Regions from separate parts of the Sutcliffiella cohnii genome, predicted to be linked through region 3. Evidence: predicted binding sites of a transcription regulator. Region 3 holds the regulator's gene; each other region holds the start of a gene.
The links. The regulator CtsR, encoded in region 3, represses protease genes until heat stress. The targets are predictions, from matches to a motif close to ATGGTCAATAAAGGTCAAACA.
Positions count from the first base shown of each region.

Region 1: clpB (ATP-dependent chaperone ClpB) is a predicted target of CtsR. The motif match lies at 1,808-1,828, and genes of this name have one in related genera.
Region 2: BC6307_RS11520 (ATP-dependent Clp protease ATP-binding subunit) is a predicted target of CtsR. The motif match lies at 3,831-3,851, and genes of this name have one in related genera.

Region 1 covers NZ_CP018866.1:916,989-924,575, reverse strand. The annotation lists gene clpB (ATP-dependent chaperone ClpB) at 1-1,796, opposite strand, end outside; gene BC6307_RS04430 (YjzC family protein) at 2,246-2,425, opposite strand; gene BC6307_RS04425 (metal-sulfur cluster assembly factor) at 2,520-2,825, opposite strand; gene BC6307_RS04420 (prolyl oligopeptidase family serine peptidase) at 2,845-3,588, opposite strand; gene BC6307_RS04415 (Cof-type HAD-IIB family hydrolase) at 3,697-4,506, shown strand; gene BC6307_RS24980 (hypothetical protein) at 4,613-4,762, shown strand; gene BC6307_RS04410 (DUF3813 domain-containing protein) at 4,763-4,957, shown strand; gene BC6307_RS04405 (Gmad2 immunoglobulin-like domain-containing protein) at 5,397-6,215, opposite strand; gene BC6307_RS04400 (YitT family protein) at 6,230-7,072, opposite strand; gene BC6307_RS04395 (DegV family protein) at 7,215-7,587, shown strand, end outside.
Region 2 covers NZ_CP018866.1:2,329,511-2,337,097, forward strand. The annotation lists gene BC6307_RS11505 (penicillin-binding transpeptidase domain-containing protein) at 1-358, shown strand, start outside; gene BC6307_RS11510 (hypothetical protein) at 477-902, shown strand; gene BC6307_RS11515 (YqeG family HAD IIIA-type phosphatase) at 1,020-1,502, opposite strand; gene BC6307_RS11520 (ATP-dependent Clp protease ATP-binding subunit) at 1,631-3,769, opposite strand; gene BC6307_RS11525 (DUF1657 domain-containing protein) at 3,980-4,183, shown strand; gene BC6307_RS11530 (DUF1657 domain-containing protein) at 4,249-4,455, shown strand; gene BC6307_RS11535 (DUF421 domain-containing protein) at 4,470-5,324, shown strand; gene BC6307_RS11540 (hypothetical protein) at 5,344-5,586, shown strand; gene BC6307_RS11545 (polysaccharide deacetylase family protein) at 5,615-6,475, shown strand; gene speD (adenosylmethionine decarboxylase) at 6,609-7,424, shown strand; gene BC6307_RS11555 (winged helix-turn-helix transcriptional regulator) at 7,583-7,587, shown strand, end outside.
Region 3 covers NZ_CP018866.1:4,700,782-4,708,368, reverse strand. The annotation lists gene disA (DNA integrity scanning diadenylate cyclase DisA) at 1-188, opposite strand, end outside; gene radA (DNA repair protein RadA) at 190-1,563, opposite strand; gene clpC (ATP-dependent protease ATP-binding subunit ClpC) at 1,705-4,146, opposite strand; gene mcsB (protein-arginine kinase McsB) at 4,143-5,234, opposite strand; gene mcsA (protein-arginine kinase activator protein McsA) at 5,237-5,779, opposite strand; gene BC6307_RS23525 (CtsR family transcriptional regulator) at 5,794-6,255, opposite strand; partial or broken gene BC6307_RS25765 (hypothetical protein) at 6,483-6,575, opposite strand.

The DNA of each region.
Region 1 (7,587 bases), 1.1 Mb from region 3:
GGATCTTTTATACCAGCACGAGCACGAAGAACTGCATCGGCTACTAACTCAACCGCTTCATCTTGACCTATTACTCGCTCATGTAAAACTTCTTCGAGCTTTAACAGCTTTTCTCTTTCGCCTTCTACTAACTTTGTTAACGGTATGCCAGTCCACTTTGAAACAATGCTAGCAACTTCTTCTTCTGTTACTTCTTCTCGCAATAGTCGGTTTTGTTTTTCAGTCTGCGAGTTTACTTCTAATTGCTGAATTTCTTTTTCAAGGGCTGGTAATTTACCGTGTCTAATTTCTGCAGCTTTATTGAGGTCATATTTTTCTTCGGCCTCTTCTAATTCCCTTTTTAGTCGCTCTAATAGCTCTCTTTTTTCTCGTATACCTTGGATCGATTGTTTTTCGAGCTCCCATTGTGCCTGTAAATTGGATACTTTTTCTTTTAATGTAGCAATTTCTAGTTGAACTTTCTCTCTTCGCTCTATAGACACTTTGTCTTTTTCTTTACTTAACGCAGCTTCTTCGATTTCTAATTGCATCACTCTTCGCGTAATTTCATCTAATTCACTTGGCATCGAGTCAATTTCTGTCCGAATTGTTGCACATGCTTCGTCTACTAAATCAATTGCTTTATCGGGCAAAAATCGCTCTGAAATGTAGCGATCTGACAATGTAACAGCAGACACAATGGCACGGTCTTGTATCCTAACTCCGTGGTGTATTTCAAATCGCTCTTTTAAACCACGTAGTATGGAAATGGCATCTTCGGTTGAAGGTTCACGAACTAACACTTGCTGGAACCTTCTTTCTAATGCTGGGTCCTTTTCAATATATTTACGATATTCATTTAATGTTGTCGCGCCAATACAATGAAGCTCCCCTCTAGCTAGCATCGGCTTTAGCATATTTCCAGCATCCATGGCTCCTTCTGTTTTTCCTGCTCCGACAATAGTATGAAGTTCATCAATAAAAAGGAGAATGTTTCCATCACTTTTTCGCACTTCATTTAAAACAGCCTTTAAACGTTCTTCAAACTCTCCACGAAACTTCGCACCTGCAACTAGAGCACTCAAATCTAATGAAAAAATTGTTTTATCTTTTAATCCTTCTGGCACATCCTTTTTCACTATTCTTTGAGCTAACCCTTCTACAATTGCCGTTTTACCTACGCCAGGCTCCCCAATTAAAACTGGATTATTTTTCGTTTTTCTTGATAATATTTGAATGACTCTTCTTATTTCTTCGTCTCGTCCGATAACAGGGTCCAGTTTACCGCTCTTTACTTCTGCAATTAAATCTCGTCCATACTTTTTTAGCACTTCATATGTCCCTTCTGGCTGCTGAGTTTCCACTTTTTGATTCCCCCTTATCCTTTTTATTGTTTCTTCTACTTTTGAACTGGAAAGATTATACGATTTTATTATTGTTCGTAATTCATAATGATTTGTTTTTTGGACGAATGATAAGAAAAAATGTTCAACGGAAATATAAGCATCTCCCCATTTTTCTCTTAACGTATCTGCATGTTGGAATATGTGTAGTAGCTGAGGAGAGACGTGTGGTTGTTGAGATTGTTCACTTGTAATTTCTGGATTATTCAATAAAATTGTATTTACTTCCTCTAATAACTGTCTTGTGTTTACAGAGAGCAATTCTAATATTCTTGGTACTAATCCACCTTCTTCTTTCATTAAACAGTACAGTACGTGCTCAAGTTCTATTTGCGGATTTTTCTTTTCTTTGGCGAGCGCTTGTGCGTTTATTAATGCTTCTTGTAGTTTCTCTGTTAACTTATTCATCTCCATGACCAGCTTCTCCTTTGACCAATATTGACCTTAACTATATTATAAGCAATGCATAAAAAAACGACAAGAAATTAGAAGAGAGCCACCCTAACAGTAGGATGGCTTTCATAAAATCACGAGATCCTGCGGAATAAGCTCCAGTTTGTTTGGACCTGAGCGAGCCGCCTCCGCTTTTCTGACTGTCTAGCTACGGCGGCTAGGTCCGGCTCAAACTTCACTTTTCCTCCGTACGATAAGTCAACATCGGCTCTCTACGTTCGCCGTGTTTCCTTTATCTCCTACCGGAACAGTCCAGTTTGTACGGGCCTGTTCGAAGCGCCTCCGCTTTTCGGATTGTCTAGCTGCAGGGGCTAGCGGCTCGAGGTCACAAGTCAATGTCAAAGAGCGACCTGCTAGCCGGCTTGCCTTGTGCTTGTCGCCGCTAAACGAGCCCCTTCCGCTTTTCTAGTTTACGGTTTTCTTTTTCTTGCCCATACTCTGTTGTGGTTAGATGTTTCCGGGAATGTGTCTCCTGCTTTTAGAGTGACACGTTTAGGGTGAAGTACTGTACTTCCTGTTTCACCAATTTCTAAATATGTTCCATTATTCGGAGCCTTCTGTCCAGGCTTGAACTGATTGTTTTGACCCATGCTGTATCCCTCCAATATTAAGAGCGTACATATACATTTTCCCCAGTGAGCAGGTTTTTCATGAGTCTTTTTCTTTTCCGAATAAATCCAACTGTTAATCCGTTACATTTAACGCAATTTTAGCGTAGCGACTCATACGGTCTTTACTCCATGGCGGGTTGAATGTAATGTTTACATCTACTTCTTCTACGCCTTCAATTGGTTCCACTTTGTTTTTGATATCTTCTACTATTGTTCCTGCTAACGGACAACCTATCGAAGTTAATGTCATTGTAATCATTACTTTTCCATCATTAATTTCACAATCGTATAATAAACCTAAATTGACAATATCGATACCTAATTCTGGGTCATTTACCTCTTCTAATACTTCCATTACTTTATCTTTTAATTCAGCCATTTTTATTGCCTCCTTATTTTTATAAATGTTCTGCAAACCAGTTTGCCGTTGCATACATTCCTTCTTTTGAAACTTTATGACTTCCATTAGGATCTATCACTAATTTAACGTTGGATCCTTCAGGAATTGTTTCAGCAAATTTTTGTATATGGTGTACTGGCACTTCTTTATCTAAAGCTCCATGCCAACAATATAATGGGCGTCCATTAAGTAGTTCCGGTTTTTTACTTAAATCGAATGGTTTTAATTGCTCTAACGCTTCAGCAATTTCTACCTCACTTAATGTTATTTGCCCCTTAAGTGCATTTAATTTTTCTAATGCAAATTGCTCGTATGAAGGAGTACCCATTAAACTAACTGCCGCTTTTATCCATGAATATTGTGTTAGGCATCCTAACGTCGTAATTGCGCCCATGGACGTACCTGCAACTCCAATTCTTGCTTCTTCTATCTTTCCCTCTTCTATATAAACTTTTCGTAACGTATTTACATCTGTAATATTTGTTAAGACAATCTTCCAAAAAGTTGCTGCTAACTCATGCGGTTGTAATCTTTTTCCTCTCTCTCCGTGATAAAGGCTATCTGGTAAGACAACACGAAAACCTTTTTCAGCCATTAAATACGCATAAGAGAGATTCATTTCTTTCATACTTGTTATACCATGAAAAAAGAAAATGGTTGGGGCTTTTTCATTTTTTATGGATTGATCATAAACTTCCAATAACGGTATTTCCTTTATTTTTCGTTTTTCTATATGTATCATTACTAATCCCCCTATACGACTTTTCCTTTATAAGTGTAACATGTAGAGATTTTTTTTAAAAAAGGTTACACTTGAAATAGAAAATATTTCATAGAGCAAGGAGTAAATATGACAAATAACAAACATTTAATTGCAGTAGATTTAGATGGCACCTTATTATCCGACGATAAAAAAGTTTCACAACGTAATAAAGCAGCCTTACAAGAGGCAATGAAACAAGGTCATGAAGTAGTGATTGCAACTGGTAGACCGTTTAGAGCAAGCTATATGTATTACCAAGAAGTTGGGATGACAACTCCAATTGTTAATTTCAACGGTGCTTTTGTACATCATCCACAAAATGATAACTGGGGAACTTTTCATGAACCACTTAGCTTAGATGTTGTAAAGGACGTTATTCAAGTAAGTGAAAAATACCAAATCCATAATATTCTTGCCGAAGTAATGGACGATGTTTACTTTCATTTCCATGATGAAAAATTACTTGATATTTTTGGTTTTGGAAATCCTCGTATGGAAACTGGTGATTTAAAACAAATATTAAAGAAAGACCCTACATCTGTCCTTATCCATGCTAGTGAGGATGAGGTAGAGAAAATTAGAAAGTACTTATCTGAAGTGCATGCCGAAGTTATTGATCACCGACGATGGGCTGCCCCATGGCACGTTATTGAAATTGTTCGTTCCGGAATAAATAAAGCAGTAGGATTAAAAAAAGTTGCGGATTATTATAATATCCCGACCTCTAACATTATTGCGTTTGGTGATGAGGATAACGATTTTGAAATGATTGAATTTGCTGGAGTTGGTGTTGCGATGGGTAATGCAATTCCTCAATTAAAGGAACGAGCAAATGTTATTACGAAAACAAATGAAGAAAACGGTATTGCGCACTTTTTAGAAAAAAACTTACTATAATTTTTAAAAGAGCCATTTATTGCCCCTTATATATTTTACGATATTTCTCACACTAAGAAATGGACAACGTAGTTCATGTCCAATTGTGATAAGGGGGAATTCTACTATGGGCAGAAGCAACAAATCAAAACGCTTTGTACAACAAGGGAAAAACTCCGTTCAGCAACACGATCAACGAATTCCGTATCATCTTACGCTAGAACAATCGGAACGAAAAGCAGAAAAAATGGAAAATTCTTCGCTTGGAGGAATATAAATGAGCAATCAATTATTTCAATCCGCACGCGAAGCTGTTTATAACGTTGAACAAGTTGCAAGTTCCGGACAAGCCTCTGTACAAAATGAAATAAACGTTGCAAAAAATGCGCTATCCTCCGCATACGCAAATACAACTGAAGCTGAACAACGCCAGCTTCGGGAGCTACAAGAACGTTTAAAGAAATATGAATAATAATTAATAAAGAGTGCCAATTATTATATTGGCACTCTTTATTATTTCAGCTATTTTTGAAAAGTTGTTAAATAATTTTGAGTGGTTGTTAAGTAATTTTCGTTACTTGTTAAGTAACTTTGATATGATGTTAAGTAAATTTCCGTACCTGTTAAGTAAATTTAAAAAGGTGTTATGTAATTTTCAATACCTGTTAAGTAAATTTAAAAAGTTGTTAAGTAATTTTTAATACCTGTTAAGTAAATTTGAAAAGGTGTTATGTAATTTTCGTTAGTTGTTAAATAAAATTTCGAAACCGGGATCATATTCTCTCATACCACATAAAAACGGTTCTCCATTTTATTCTAAGAACCGTTTTTACTATTACATTTCACATATTTGGATTGAAGTTCGTAATAAATTTACATTCCCAGCCCTAGGCGAGCCACCTCCGGCCTTTCTAATCAAAATGTTCTAACGCAACATAGTATTGATTGATGATGGAGTCATCTTTGGCGCTCCGTACAAACAATATTAACGTTAAGGTACCATTCTTCGGAAGGTCTTCTTGATCGATGGAAATGTTTATCTCAAATGGAGACCAAGCTGGACCTCCTTCTGCCACCATCACGGGAGTTTCATCAATGAGGATGTTATGACCATCTTCTACCATATACATAAATTGCGCCTCGAAAACTCTCGCTTCTCCACGTACTATATACTCACCTTGCGCTCCCTCAACGGAAACATCTCGAAATGCATTATTTTCTGCTGGAACTTCTATTTTTGTTGTAGAGTATAGGGCAGCATCATTTACTTCCATTTCACTAATTTTATATGGCAAGAAATATATAAACATATCGTAACTACCTGGTGAAACTCTAGTTCCGTCCTCCCTTTTATAATCCCATACTGTTGTCCATTCTACCGACTCGCTAGCATCAATCGTAATCTGATTACCAACTGTCTTATTAGGATCATCTACTAACTTTCGGAAAACAGTGTCACCATCTTCTCTAATTACTAATTCAAAAATTTGATCGTTCAAAAACGATAAGTCTGCTTCTACTTCATTTTCATTCCGCAATTCTACTTTTATACCAACTTGTTCTGAGCTAGGGCTAGTTACGATCTCCGCCTTTAATCTATTTAAATCAACATATTCTGCTGGTAATTCTCTATCAACATCTATTATTGAACCTTCATTCGGCTCATTAGGTTGAAAGTTACAGCCGAATAGTAATAAAAAAATTAAAATTAATACTGCTAGCCACTTCATATGTACACCTCTTTTCATTCTCTTCTAAAAAAGCCGAAGATTCCAGTCGTTTGAACAATATTTGTAAAGGCTTGATCATCTACCTCTTTTATTATATGTTCCAAATCATATAACTCGTAACGAGTAATGACCATTAATAACATTTCTTTATCTTCACCTGAAAAAGCTCCTTTTGCTGGTAGCGTCGTTATTCCTCTTACCATTCTTGCATGGATAGCGTCTTTTAATTCTTTTCCTTTTTTCGTAATAATCATGGCTGTTAGTTTCTCATGTCGGGTATGGATAGCATCAATAACACGAGTAGAAGCATACAATGTAACTAATGTGTACAATGCTTTTTCCCAACCAAATAAAATACCAGCGGATAAAATGATAATAGCATTTAATCCAAAAAAGTAGGTACCAACTGGCTTGTCCTTCATTCTAGATAGTATCATTGCAATAATGTCCAGTCCACCAGTCGATGCTCCCCATTTTAATGTAATTCCTACACCAATAGCCGCTATGACGCCTCCAAACACGGCATTTAATAATATATCATCGTTCACCCGATAGATCGGTACAATCTCTAAAAATAGTGACATTAAAAATACACTTAAAAAGCTATATATAGTAAAACTCCTACCTACCTTTTTCCAAGCTAATATTGTAACAGGAATATTTAAAAGGAATAGTGTAACTCCTGTTGACACTGTAAATGGAAAATAGTCTTCTGATATTCTAAACAATAATTGCGCTACACCTGTAAAACCACTAGCATACACATCGGCAGGAATTAAGAAGAAATTCATTGCAATCGCGTTTAAAAAAGCACCGATAATAACAATTATTACTTTTTGAGCATGTTGTATAACCATCCGTATTACCTCCTATTCTATTGTTTCCCTTTTTATACATTCTTTACCCACCAATCCTTATTTTTAGCAAAAAAACCTTTCATTTTCCATATGTTAATTGTATGTTATATAATAAGAAGTCTATGAAAAGAAGGTGAAAATATTGGGAATTAAAATTATTGTTGATAGTGCTTGTGATCTACCTAAATCCTATTTAGAAGAAAATAACGTAGAATTACTTTCACTAAAAGTTTTGTATAACGAAAAAGAATACGATGATATGGTTTCTATTCAAGCGAAAGAAGTGTTCGACGCTATGCGAGAGGGTGCAGTAATTAAAACGTCACAAGCAGCTCCTACTCAAGCGAAGGAAGTGTTCGAGAACATCGCTAAGAATAAAGAAAGTGCTATTTATATCGCTTTTTCTTCTGAATTATCTGGTACATATCAAATGGCGATGTTAATGAAAAATGATGTTTTAGAGGAATATCCAGGTTTAGATGTTACCATTATTAATACGAAAGGTGCATCGTTAG
Region 2 (7,587 bases), 2.4 Mb from region 3:
CAACGGAAATATGATGAAGCCCTTACTTTTTGAAGAAGAAGCTAGCGAAATATGGACTGAATTAACTAGCGAGGAACATGCGAAGCAGCTACAACAATATTTACGACAAGTTGTAACAGAAGGGACCGCAAGAAAAGCTAATTTAGAGTCAAAAGCTATTGCAGGAAAAACAGGAACTGCCGAAATTAAACGCGAGCAAGGAACGGTTGGTACGGAAAATGGTATTTTTGTGTCCTACGATCAACAACAGCCTAATATCGTGACCGCTATTCTTATCGAAGGAGTAGAAGATAAGGGTGGAAGTGGTTATGTTGTGGAAAAAGCGAATCATTTTTACAGATCATTAAATAATGACTAGTGTAAAGAAAAGGTATTACTTTTATTAATACCTTTTTTAATTGTAGGAAACGCTAAAATAAATGCTTCTGTATCATTACTAACGGATTTTAGGATATGACTAATGAAGAGGTGATAAAATGTATAAAAAAGTATTCCTACTAATTTTACTTGTTACATTCTGCGGAAATATAGTGTGCGGAGCAGAAGGAGAGAAGAAAGTAGAAATTTTTGATAATAAATCTAGTTCTGTAGTTAAGACGCTTTCTTCTTCAAGTGACATTCAAAGAGAAACGTCCATTATAATTAATAATATAGACGGAGTATACAAGAAGCTTGATCCTATACCTAAAACTGGTTACATGATCAAAGTTCCGCTCGTAAAACCAGTTACCGTTTCAAATGAATGGTTTTATCATCTAGTGGAGGAAGTTATTATTATTTTACCTCAAAATGATGACCCACACTTACTTTTACTAGATGATGAGCAATTTCCTCATTTCTTTACTTTTAATCATGGAATAGATGATCTGTTAAGCTATATCGATTTTGAATTTAGAAGGTGATATGAATGATCACCTTCTATTTTTTCTCCTAAGGAAGAACGTTAATTAGGGAAAAGCTTGTTTACCTCAATTTCTTTATTATCTATGTTCTTTTGTTGTTTTAGCAGTTTTTCTTTTTCACCATCGATTTTTCACTATTGTTTCTAACTTTCTTTTTAAGACAATTTGTATAGGCTCATGTTCTTTTCCGATTGGTTTAACTAGAACCGTCCGAATGTTCAACAGTTTTCCACACCAAACATCCGTAAATAATTGATCACCTAGAAAAACGCTAGTATCTTTTGAAGCGCCTATTGCGTCCATATGCTTCCGTAATTTATAAGGAGCTGGCTTTGCGCATTTGCCAAAACCAATAATACCAAAAGGCTGGCAAAATCGATCCACACGCCCTTGACTGTTGTTTGACGCTATAACGAGTTTTACCTGATGGTTTTTTAACATTTGAATCCATGTTCGTAAGTCGTCTCCACCAGGTTCATCGTGTATGGCTAATGTACTATCTAAATCTGAAAATATTGTTTTTACTCGATGGTGTTCCAACCAATTAGCATCCATTTTTGAAAAGTGATCCAGTTCAAAATCAGGTTTAAAGTACTTCATAAGTATGTACCGCCTCATTTTATTAAATAAAATCTTATAAATTATATTGTCCATTTTATTGAAATTTACTATATAAAAATATTAAAAAATGTTCTTACTACTTGAGTAGTAAGAACAGCTTTTACCGGTTATTTATGTTTTATTATAACGATACTTTCCTCATGATCTACATCAATACATAATTCCTCACAAGTATTTTCCATCATAAGGTCGACAATTTTGTCTTCTACCTTTTCTTCAATAATACGACGTAACGGTCTAGCCCCGAAACTTGGGTGATAACCTAATTGGGCTAATTTTACTTTCGCTTTGTCTGTAATGGAAAGGGTAATACCATGTTCTTCCTTCATAACATTCATTAAATCAGTAAGCATTATATCAACAATTTCAACTAATTGTTTCTCGTTTAACGAATCAAATTGAATAATACCATCAAAGCGGTTTAAAAATTCTGGTTTGAAATAAGCAGATAATGAATCTATAAACTCACTGTTGTTTGATTCATTTTTTGAAGTGTTACTAAATCCAACAGTAATTTTTTTATCTGTCACTCCTGCATTACTTGTCATAATAATAATTGCATCTTTAAAGTTTACATTACGTCCTTGACTGTCGGTTAATCGACCATCTTCCATTACTTGAAGGAATATATGCTGTACGTCAGGATGTGCTTTTTCGATTTCATCTAATAGAATTATACTGTAAGGGTTTCGACGCACTTTTTCCGTTAATTGCCCAGCTTCTTCATGGCCTACATAACCCGGGGGAGAACCAATTAATTTAGATACAGAATGTTTTTCCATATACTCACTCATATCTAATCGAATCATTGAATCTTTTGTACCAAATAGCTCTTCAGCTAACGACTTTGTTAATTCTGTTTTTCCGACACCAGTTGGACCTACGAATAAAAACGAACCTACTGGGCGATTTTTTCGTTTTATACCTATTCGGTTTCTTTTAATTGCCTTTGCAACTTTTTCAACTGCTTTATGCTGACCGATAACCTTCTTATTTAAATTTCCCTCTAAATTTTTCAATTGATTTTGTTCATCATTTTGAATTTTACCTAGAGGGATTCCGCTTTTTTCTGAAATAATTGCTTCTACATCTTCAACAGAAACAGTAGGTACACTCTTGTTTTCTTTCTTAAGTTCATTTTCTATTTTCAGCTCTTCATCTCGAAGTTTTGCAGCAGTTTCATAATTTTCTTCTTTCAATGCTTTCTGTTTCTCTGTCTCAATTTCTCTAAGTCTAATCTGCATCGATTCAGCATCTACCATAGGATCTATTAAATTTTTCTTTGAACCAGCCTCATCTAATAAATCAATTGCTTTATCGGGTAAATGTCTATCTTGTATATATCGGTGAGAAAGGTTTACACAAGCTTTCAAAGCATCTTCTGAATATTTAACTTGATGAAACTCTTCATACTTATGACGAATGCCTTTTAGTATCGTTAATGCAGCATCTAATGTCGGTTCAGTCACTGTAACCGGTTGGAATCGACGTTCTAATGCTGCATCTTTTTCAATTAGACGATATTCTTTTTGAGTAGTCGCACCAACAAGTTGTAATTCGCCACGAGCTAGGGTTGGTTTTAATATGTTACCAGCGTCCATAGAGCCTTCAGCTGATCCTGCACCAACAAGAAGGTGAATTTCATCAATAAATAAAATAATGTTTTTCTTTTCCTGTAGTTCTTGAATAATTTGTTTCATACGTTCTTCAAATTGTCCACGAATACCTGTGTTAGCTACTAATGAGGCCACATCTAATAAATAGACTTCCTTATTTTTCAGTTTGGCAGGGACTTTTCCTTCTGCAATATGAAGCGCTAACCCTTCAACAACAGCTGTTTTACCAACACCTGGCTCTCCAATTAAGACAGGATTGTTTTTATTTCTTCTATTTAGTATTTCTATCACTCGTTGTATTTCTTTATCTCTTCCAATTACTGGGTCAATCAAACCAGCTTTAGCAGCGGTTGTTATATTTCTCCCTAATTGATCTAGTATACCTCCACCACGATTAGAGTTTTTTGTTACAGGCTCATTCATTTTATTGTCAAAATGTTCATCCGTTCCATTCCAGTTAGCGAAATCGCCAAAAGGAAAGTTATTATGGAACAAGCCGTTAGGGACAGGTATTTTATTGTTTATGTTTTTGTAACATTTTGAGCAAAGGTGTATTTTTTTGTTTTCATCATTTACTTGAATGCGTAATTCAACATTTGCATGATTAAATTTACATTTTTGACAAAGCATAAATATACCTCCTTATTTAAATTGACTTTGACTATATTTGACCTTCCGGTATTTATATTATACTTTGACCTTTTTTGACTTTCAACAGTTAAGGAGAATAAAAATTATGTATGTAGAGGAAATAAGTAGTTATTTTGGGATGAAATTGTAGTCATTTTTTTTCTATTTTAACGAAAAATATACACGAATTTATTACTAGGAGGGATGAACATGACTGTAGGGACACAGGTAAAACAAACGGTAGCTGGTCTAAAGAGTGCACAAGCGAGCTTTGAAACGTTTGCATTACAAACTGATAATGAGCAAGCAAAACAACTTTATCAAAATGCGGCAACACAAACACAAACTATTATTGACAGTATTGAGCCAAGACTGCAACAAATCTTACAAGAAGAGCCACAATATAATCAATAATGTTTATAAAAAAGGAGTTGGCAATATTGTCAACTCCAAACTAAATGATTAAAGGTGATAGTTAAATGACTGTTATATCAAACGTAAAACAAACAGTAGCAACATTAAAAAATATTGACGCACAATTATCTCATTTAGCAATTAATAGTGAGGAAGAAAAGGCAAAGAAAGTATTTCACGAAACAATGATAACGATTGAAGAAATAAGTAACGACCTTCAAATGAGGGTAGTGGAAATTGAAACAGAGGAACCACAATATAAAAGTAATTAAAGAGGTGGTATTATTTGCCTGGATGGGTAGAGGTTCTATTAAAAACATTCGTAGTCATCGTTCTCTTTTTTGCAATAACGAAGCTTGTTGGTAAAAAGAAAGTCGGTGATTTAGGTTTATTTGAATTTTTAACAAGTATAACTATAGCTGGTTTGTCCGCTTTTATTATAATAGCTGATCGTCCATTCATTCACGGGATTATTTCTATTCTTCTTATAGGCCTAGTATTATTTTTAATTGATTTATTCGCACTAAAAAGTAAAAAGTTTCATGATTTTACTAAAGGTAATGGAACCGTTTTAATAAAAGATGGAAAAATTTTAGAAGATAATTTAAAAAAGGAAAAACTAACAACAGATGAGCTCTTAAGTTCCTTACGTCAAAAAAACATCTTTAAATATGCTGATGTAGAATTCGCTATTTTAGAAGCAACAGGCGATGTAAGTGTTTTTCCGAAAAAAGAGATGTTACCTTTAACACCAAAATTGTTAAACATCAAAGTAGCTGAAGAGAAGGAACCTTATACTGTTATCCAAGATGGAAAAATTGTTGAAGACTCGTTAGGAAAAAGCGGCAAAAATAGACAGTGGTTACAAACAGAACTTGATAAATTAGGTGTTTTGTTAGAAAACATATATGTTGGACAAGTTGATTCTTACGGTGAACTAACGATTGATTTATATGATGATACAATAACAGTTCCTTCACCACAGCAAAGACCACTATTGTTAGCAATGCTAAAAAAATGTGCAGCTGACCTAGAGGGGTTTGCTCTAGCAACAGATAATAAAGAAGCAAAAGAAATGTTTGAAAAAAACAAAAATAAATTAAATAATGCGATTAAAAAAGTCGAATCATATTTAAAATAAGAAAGGCTGGGAAAAAAGTATGTTTACAACTAGTAGAACTTCTAACTTATGGACAACAGCGATAGGTATCGGACTCGGGGTCACTCTAATTGCGATTAATAATAATCGGAATAAACAATCACCAACAGAAGAAAATTCAGTTTCATCTACTGAATCACAAAATAGAATACTTACCAATGATGAAATAAGTAGTATTATGAATGAAAATTTCCATTCACTTGCAGAAGCTGCTGATGGTGTCACTTCAAGTTTGAAACATTGAATGCTTATTGAAGAGGAGTAGAACAACAATGAAAAAGCTATATAGCATTGCATTTGCATTACTCGTACTATTGTTACTAATACAACCTTCCACACTATCAGCCCATAGCTCGGGAGGAGAGGAAGTACCTACTTGGTTTTGGAAAAAAGAGCGTGATAATCGTCAACAGCCCGATGACATCCCGCAGCCAGAAGGGGGTCCTGAACTAGTAGAGAGAATAAAACGACCAGTATCTAATATTATTCTTCAACAAAGATACCCTGAGATTGTTGTGTTAAGAGGGTCTACAGAGGAGAATAGAGTAGCTTTAACTTTCGATGATGGACCAGATCCACGATTCACTCCTCAGTTGTTAGATGTATTAAAAGAAAATGATGTGAAGGCTACTTTTTTCTTAATGGGAGCAAGAGCGGCTGCTTATCCAGAGCTAGTTCAACGGATTGTAGACGAAGGACATATAATAGGAAATCACACATACTGGCATCCTAATCTTGTCGAAGTTGGAGATATTGCAACATTAGAAACAGAAGTTCAAAGAACAGAAGATACACTCGCAGAAATTGTAGGGTATCGGACAAAATTGTTTAGAGCGCCATATGGCTTTTTGTTTAACGAATTAGTAGAAAGACTAGGGGAGATGGACTATACAGTAGTAGGATGGTCCGTAGATTCCTTAGATTGGCAAGAAGATCCGCCAAATATTATTGCCTACAATGTATTAAGTAATACACAACCTGGTTCCATTATTTTAATGCATGATGGCGGCGATTGGACGAGTGATAGAACTGGAACAATTCAAGCAGTACAACAAATTATCCCTTCTCTTCAAGAGCAAGGAATTGAATTTGTTACTGTACCAGAATTATTAAATATTCCTTATCAAAAATAGGTATATACAACGTCTATGTTGTTGCATAGGCGTTTTTTTACTCTTGAATGTTAATTCATATTTATATTGCTTAAAGTTTGGGTATGTTAACTAATATAGTAAATCGAATAAGAATGAAAGAGGGGAACTTGTCATGGAATGGAATCAAGAACAAAGAGTCACTCTTCATGGTTTTAATAATTTAACGAAGTCATTAAGTTTCAATATGTACGATATTTGCTACACTAGAACAAAAGAAGAACGAGAAGCATATATTGATTATATTGATGAACAGTATAACGCAGATCGTCTAACTAATATACTAAAAAACGTTGCCGATCTTATCGGAGCACATGTACTAAATGTAGCGAAACAAGATTATGTTCCTCAAGGGGCTAGTGTTACGATTTTAGTTTCAGAAGGTCCAATAGTAGAAGTACCTAATGAATCATATGAAGAGTCTCCTGGCCCGCTACCTGAAGCAGTAGTGATGGGATTAGATAAAAGTCATATTACTGTTCATACATACCCAGAGTTTCATCCAAGTGAGGGTATAAGTACGTTTAGAGCAGATATTGATGTTTCAACTTGTGGTGAAATTTCACCGTTAAAGGCGTTACACTATTTAATCCATTCGTTTGAGACAGATGTAATGACTGTGGATTATCGGGTTAGAGGTTTTACACGTGATATTGATGGAGAGAAATTATTTATCGATCATGAAATAAATTCAATTCAAAATTATATACCAGATGAGATTAAAGACATGTTCGATATGATTGATGTTAACATTTATCAAGAAAACATTTTTCACACGAAATGTAAATTAAAAGAGTTTGATCTCAACAATTATTTATTTGGATATTCCAAAGATTCATTATCAGCAGAGGAAATAGAAGAAATTACAGAAAAGCTACAAGATGAAATGGATGAAATATATTATGGAAAAAATATAAATAAGCTCAGGTAAACTAAGAACGATGGCCTTTCGTCATCGTTCTTAGTTTTTAAAGACATTCTTTAAATAAACTGCAGTTATTATATACATAAAAAATATTTATTTGTATAATGTTACTAGTGAATTTCGGTAAATTTTACACCATTAGTAAAAGTAGGTGAGCATTGAAAATGAG
Region 3 (7,587 bases):
TAGGCAGGGCTAAATGCACAATTAATATAAAATCCACCATCAACTATTTGTTTTACTTTGTCATTAATACCGAGGACTACTAAACCACCCGTTTTTGACCGTAAAATATTGTCCATACCTTCACGAATAGGTGTTCCTGGTGCAATAAATTGCAGTATTTCTGCTTTTATTTTTTCACTCGTTTCCATGTTAACCTCCTAGTGTGTACTTCAGGGCTTGATTAATTGTGGAAACTCCTAGGATTACAATACCTTCTGGTGGGGTCCATCCTCCTAAATTTCGTTCTGGAATAATAATACGTTTAAATCCAAGCTTTGCCGCTTCCTGTACACGTTGCTCAATACGCGACACTCGCCTAACTTCTCCGGTTAATCCGACTTCTCCAATTACAACATCAGTAGCTTCTGTAGATTGGTTTCGAAAACTTGAAGCTATACTTACAGCAACTGCTAAATCAATCGCAGGCTCATCTAGTTTGACTCCTCCAGCTACTTTTAAGTACGCATCTTGATTTTGTAATAACAGCCCTGCTCTTTTCTCTAAAACAGCCATAATTAACGAAACACGATTATGATCGATTCCTGTTGCCATCCTACGAGGATTACCAAAACTTGTTGGTGAAATAAGTGCTTGTATTTCGACTAGGACTGGTCTTGTACCTTCCATTGAGGCAACAACTGTTGAACCGGCAGCTCCCTTAGAACGTTCTTCTAAAAAGATTTCCGAAGGATTGGCAACCTCTCGCAACCCTTCCTCCTTCATTTCAAATATTCCCATTTCATTTGTAGAACCAAATCTATTTTTCACAGAGCGAAGTATTCGATATGTATGATGGCGTTCTCCCTCAAAATAAAGGACGGTATCTACCATATGTTCTAATAATCTCGGCCCCGCAATAGCACCTTCCTTCGTCACGTGACCGACAATAAAGATAGCTATATTTTTTGTTTTTGCTATTCTCATAAGTTCAGATGTACACTCACGTACTTGTGAAACACTTCCAGGTGCAGATGTTACAGCTGGGTGATAGATTGTTTGAATAGAGTCAACAATAACAAAGTCTGGTTTTACTTCGTCTATTGCCTTGGAAATGAATTCAAAATCCGTTTCTGCTAGGACGAAAAGTTCATCGGCACTAACATTTAATCGGTCTGCGCGTAATTTCGTTTGCTGAACAGATTCCTCACCAGATAAATAGAGTACTCGTTGCTTGTTTGAAGCGAGTTGTGCACATACTTGTAATAGTAAAGTAGATTTCCCTATCCCTGGATCTCCTCCAATTAAAACGAGGGAACCTTGAACAATTCCACCGCCAAGTACTCGGTTTAATTCCTTCATTTCCGTCCTTATTCTAGGCTCTTTCCTAGATTCAATCGAGGTGATTGGCTCTGGCTTTCGAACGATAGAACTGTCTGAAGTAGTAAACCCACCTCTTCTCGAAGCTTTTTTTTCTATTTCCTCCGTCATTGAATTCCAAGCATTACACCCTGGACACTTCCCCATCCATTTTGGAGATTCATAACCGCAATCTTGACAAATAAATTTTGTTTTTGTCTTAGCCATACATAAACCCTCTCTATATTAAAATACCTTTGTTTCGTTTCTTTTATGATAAAAATTTCTCGAAAAGATAGCCTAAAACATTTTAAAAAAGGAGGTAATCCATTTTTTCTTTCATGGCTTACCTCCTAGATGCTAAGGCTTTTATTTTATTGCTTTTTCCGCTGCTTTCACGACAAACTGTCCATCTTGCACATCTAATACAACTTTTTGACCTTTTTCTATTGTGCCTTTTAAAAGCTCTTCTGATAAACGGTCTTCAATATGTTTTTGAATTGCTCGGCGAAGTGGTCTTGCACCGTATTCAGGGTCATATCCTTCTTCTGATATTTTTTCTTTTGCTGCTTCCGTCAATTCAAGATCAATATCTTGCTCTTTTAAACGTTTTGTTAATTGATCTGCTAATAACGTTACAATTTCTTTTAAGTGTTGTTTTTCTAAAGAGTGGAATACAATCATTTCATCGATACGGTTTAGGAATTCGGGACGGAACGCTCTCTTTAGTTCATCCATTACTTTCCCTTTCATATCTTTATACTGTTGGTTTTCATCTTGTATATTGAATCCTACAAATTTATTACGTTTTAATGCATCTGCTCCGACGTTAGATGTCATAATTAAAATTGTATTTCGGAAATCTACTGTTCTTCCTTTAGAATCTGTTAAGCGACCATCCTCTAAAACTTGTAATAAAATATTAAATACGTCAGGGTGTGCTTTTTCAATTTCATCTAACAATACGACTGAATATGGTTTACGACGAACTTTTTCTGTTAATTGACCACCCTCATCATAACCTACATACCCTGGAGGCGACCCAACTAAACGTGATGTTGAATGTTTCTCCATATATTCTGACATGTCGATACGGATCATTGCATCTTCGTCTCCGAAAATAGACTCTGCAAGCGCTCTAGCTAATTCTGTTTTCCCTACACCTGTTGGTCCTAAGAAAATGAAAGAGCCTATTGGGCGTTTTGGATCTTTTAGCCCTGCACGAGCACGACGAACAGCTTTTGAAACGGCTATAACCGCTTCATCTTGACCAATTACTCGACCGTGTAAAAGTTGTTCCATATTTAATAACTTATCTGTTTCAGTTTGTGCTAATCTCGATACTGGTACTCCCGTCCAGCTAGAAACGACCATTGCGATGTCTTCTACTGTCACTTCCGTATTTTCTTTACCTTGTTTCTCTTTCCACGTCTTTTTCGTTTCTTCTAGTTGTTCTCTTAATCTCTGTTCTGTATCTCGGAGTGATGCTGCTTTTTCAAACTCTTGGCCTTGAACTGCTGCATCCTTTTCATTACGAACTGTCTCTAACTTTACTTCTAACTCTTTTAAGTTTGGTGGAGTAGTAAAAGAGCGTAAACGTACTTTCGAACCAGCTTCATCGATTAAGTCAATCGCTTTATCCGGTAAGAAGCGGTCTGAAATATAACGGTCTGATAGCTTTACTGCTTGCTCAATTGCTTCATCTAAAATGGATACACGGTGATGAGCCTCGTAACGATCACGTAACCCTTTTAATATTTGAATAGACTCTTCCACTGTTGGTTCGTCAACACGGATTGGTTGGAAACGTCTTTCAAGAGCAGCATCTTTCTCAATATATTTTCTATATTCATCTAATGTCGTTGCACCAATACACTGTAATTCTCCACGTGCTAATGAAGGTTTTAAAATATTCGATGCATCGATAGCACCTTCTGCTCCTCCAGCACCAATTAACGTATGAAGCTCATCAATAAATAAAATAATGTTGCCTGCTTGACGAATTTCATCCATTACTTTCTTTAAACGATCTTCAAATTCCCCACGATATTTCGTACCTGCTACTACCGTACCCATATCGAGTGTCATTACTCGTTTATCACGAAGTATTTCAGGAACTTCATTATTTACAATTTGTTGAGCTAAACCTTCAGCAATAGCTGTTTTACCTACACCAGGCTCTCCTATTAATACTGGGTTATTTTTTGTTCTACGACTAAGAACTTCAATAACACGTTGAATCTCTTTGCTTCTTCCTATTACAGGATCCAAGCTACCTTCTCGAGCTACGGCTGTTAAATCACGAGCTAAACTATCTAAAGTTGGTGTATTAACATTAGACGCAGCACCACCTTGGTGTCCACTTGAAGTCTCACTACTACCTAGCAATTGTAGCACTTGTTGCCTTGCTTTATTTAGACTAACTCCTAAGTTATTTAATACTCGAGCTGCTACACCTTCACCTTCGCGAATTAGCCCTAATAAAATATGCTCTGTTCCGACATAGGAATGTCCTAGTTTTCTTGCCTCATCCATAGAAAGCTCAATAACTTTTTTCGCTCTTGGTGTGTAGTGAGGTATTGATTGACCACTTTCTTGCCCATGTCCAATTAAATTTTCAACTTCTTTTTGTATCTTTTCTGGACCTAAGCCAAGTGCAATAAGTGCTTTTGCCGCAATACCTTCTCCTTCACGTACTAGACCTAGTAAAATATGCTCTGTACCAATATTATTATGTTTTAAACGAAGTGCTTCTTCTTGGGCTAGTGCTAATACTTTTTGTGCTCTTTCTGTAAATCTACCGAACATCATTTTACATCGCCTCCATTATCTTTTAACTCTTCTAGTTTTAATCTTTCACGTATAAAAGTAGCTCTTCTTATATCACGCTCATTTGGTCGAAGTGGACCACCAGCGTACTGTTGTAAAAATCCCGGTTGTGTTAAAATCATTAACTCATTTAATATCGTTCTTGAAACATTTTTAATTAATCCTAAATCAATCCCTAAACGGACATCAGATAAGCAAATAGCAGCTTCTTTCGATTCAATTATTCGACTATTGGCTAATATTCCGTAAGAACGAAAGACTCTGTCTTCTAATTGTATGTGAGAAGTTTTTAGTAATGCTTCTCTCGCTGTTCTCTCTTGAGTAATTAATTGATGTACAACACTTAATAGATCATCAACAATATCCTCTTCAGATTTACCTAAAGTAATTTGATTTGATATTTGAAAAATATTACCCTGTGCCTCACTACCTTCACCATATGTGCCCCTTACCACTAAACCTAATTGATTAATAGCTGGTAGCATTCGGTTTATTTGCTGAGTGATGACAAGAGCTGGCAAATGCATCATAACGGAAGCTCTCATACCTGTACCTACATTTGTTGGACAACTCGTTAGAAATCCTAATTTTTCATCAAATGCAAAATCTAGTTTTTCTTCCATCCAATCATCAAATTGCTGAGCTAACTCCAACGCTTCATTTAATTGCAAACCCGGAAAAAGACATTGTATCCGTATATGATCTTCTTCATTAATCATAATGCTAACTTCTTCATTTGGTGATAGTAAGCAAGCACCATAGTTAGATTCTTCTGCAAGTTGAGGGCTTATTAAATGTTTTTCCACTAACACCCATTTTTCTAATGATTTTAATTCACTAATGTTTAGGAACTCAAGTTTCCCAACTTTTTCGACTTCCTTTTCAGCAAAATGCTCCATCATTAATCCGATAATTTGTTGACCTTCTTCGTTTGTTGCAACCGTTGGGAACTGAATATTATTTAAATTTCGAGCCAATCTAATTCGACTACTTAACACGATATCAGAGTAGGGGCCTTCCTCATTCATCCAAGAATTTACCGTATGATTTAAAAAATGCTCAAGAGACATAACTATCGATCCCCCTGTTCATTTAGCACTTTTTCTAAATTCCGTATACGATCTCTCACTTCCGCAGCCTTTTCAAACTCTTCTGTTGCGATGAACGATTGTAACTGTGTTTTTAATTCTTCTATTTCTTTTCGAATATGCAAGCCACCGCCGATACGTTTAGGTATTTTCCCTGTATGACTTGTATTTCCTGCATGCAACCTTTTCAAAATCGGCAAAATGTTTGGTTGAAATGTTTTATAACAATTAGAGCAACCAAACCTTCCAATCTTCGTAAATTGTTCATATGTTAATTTGCAACGATCACATTGAAGTACTTTATTATTCTGTACAGCACTCTCTTTGGACTGTGACATTTGTTGATTATTATTTAATAACCCCGACAATAAATCATTAATGGAAAAAGCCGAGTTCCCTGGGAACATAAACATTTCTCCTTTTTCTTGTGAGCATTGATCACACAAATGAGACTCTGTTTTATCACCATTAATAATTTTCGTAAAATGCATTGTAGCTGGTCTTTGGCCACACTCTTGACATATCATCGATACACTCTCCCCTATCGATATTTTAAAGAATTTAGCATTGCCACGAGCATCCTCGCCCGCAATTCATCTCTTTGAGGTAATTCTAAATATAATACGGAACGATCCATAACACTAATCATTATTTTTGCTTCCCTCGCAGAGATTACTTCTTCTTCCACTAAACGGTATATTATATCTTCGGCACTCGATTGCGAAACCCTGTTTCGTACAATATCAATTATTTGATCTATGAGATGTATATGACTATGTGGTTTAATTTTCATTATTCGAATATAGCCGCCGCCACCTCGCTTACTCTCAACAATATAACCACGCTCTAACGTAAATCTTGTATTAATGACATAATTAATTTGGGAAGGTACACATTCAAACTTATCAGCAATTTCACTTCTTTTAATTTCAGCAAAATTATTATCATTTCGCTCTAATACTTGCTTCAAATATTGCTCAATGATGTCTGAAATGTTTCTCATTGCCGGATTACCCCCTCTCTTGACCTTGACTATCTTTGACTATAATAAAAATATATAATGTCCGAGAAGATTTTTCAACTATTAGAACCTCCATAAACAGAATTCCACATTTTGCCTCTAGTTAAACTTAATTAGTAGAAAATATTAGTCAGTAAATTTTTCTTTTGAATTTTCACATGGTTGAAGTTAAACAGATAGTAAAGAGTTAGACAGTAGCGCCTTTATCCGTATACATATCCATGTTCAATTATTTGACGCATATAATGATAAAAGAACGTTAGTAGTAGTGTGAGGATATGTGCACCATCATCATTCACATCCAAAGGTAACGTTAAGTGATTTGCATTTATTGACCAACTTTATGGGCTAATCCTATTTACCATAGCCAGACAACAAAAAAAACGGTCAGCGCCTATTAGCACTAAACCGTTTTTCTTTTTGCCTGGCGACGTCCTACTCTCACAGGGGGGGCAGCCTCTAGTGTTGTGAACCTTCCAAAAGTAGTACTGTTTATTTTTTTGAATTAAAAAGGGCAAATTCATCACTTTTAAGTAAATAAGTCGGTCTGTTAAGTTTTTTTCAACAAGTTAAGTAAATCAGCAGATCTGTTAAGTAATTTTCTCAACTTGTTAAGTAAATCAGTAAATCTGTTAAGTATTTTTTTCAATTTGTTAGTAAATCTGTAAATCTGTTAAGTATTCTTCTCAACTTGTTAAGTAAATCAGTAAATCTGTTAAGTACCTTACCTATTTTTATAATAAAACATATTTTACACCATCATTTTACTCGCAATGAATAGAATGAACCCCATGTTATCTCAATAATTGTACATTAATGTTTCAAATGAGTTTCTTTTGCTCCATGTAATATGATGAAACGGATATAGACACTGTATAACGTAGGTGTTCGAGTTTGCTATTATTAACCGATAAAAATAAACCACCCTTGAGCCGATTCAGCATTACAGAGCGGGATTTTTTGCTTATATAAATGGCATTAACCACTAACGCCTGAACTAGACAAAAAAACGGTCAGCGCCTATTAGCACTAAACCGTTTTTTCCTTTTGCCTGGCGACGTCCTACTCTCACAGGGGGACAGCCCCCAACTACCATCGGCACCGAAGAGCTTAACTTCCGTGTTCGCCGCTGGCGCCCGATAAGCGTCGAACCTCTTCGTCAGCTCTGCCGCTCCGGTCCTCATGTACCCTCGCAAACGTACACTCCGGTCCTCACGGCCTTCGCTTCCTCGATCTTCTCGCTTCTCTGGCACCATCGGGAGTGTACTGTTTTATTTTCTATTCCATTTTAATAATATTTACTTTTCGACCTTC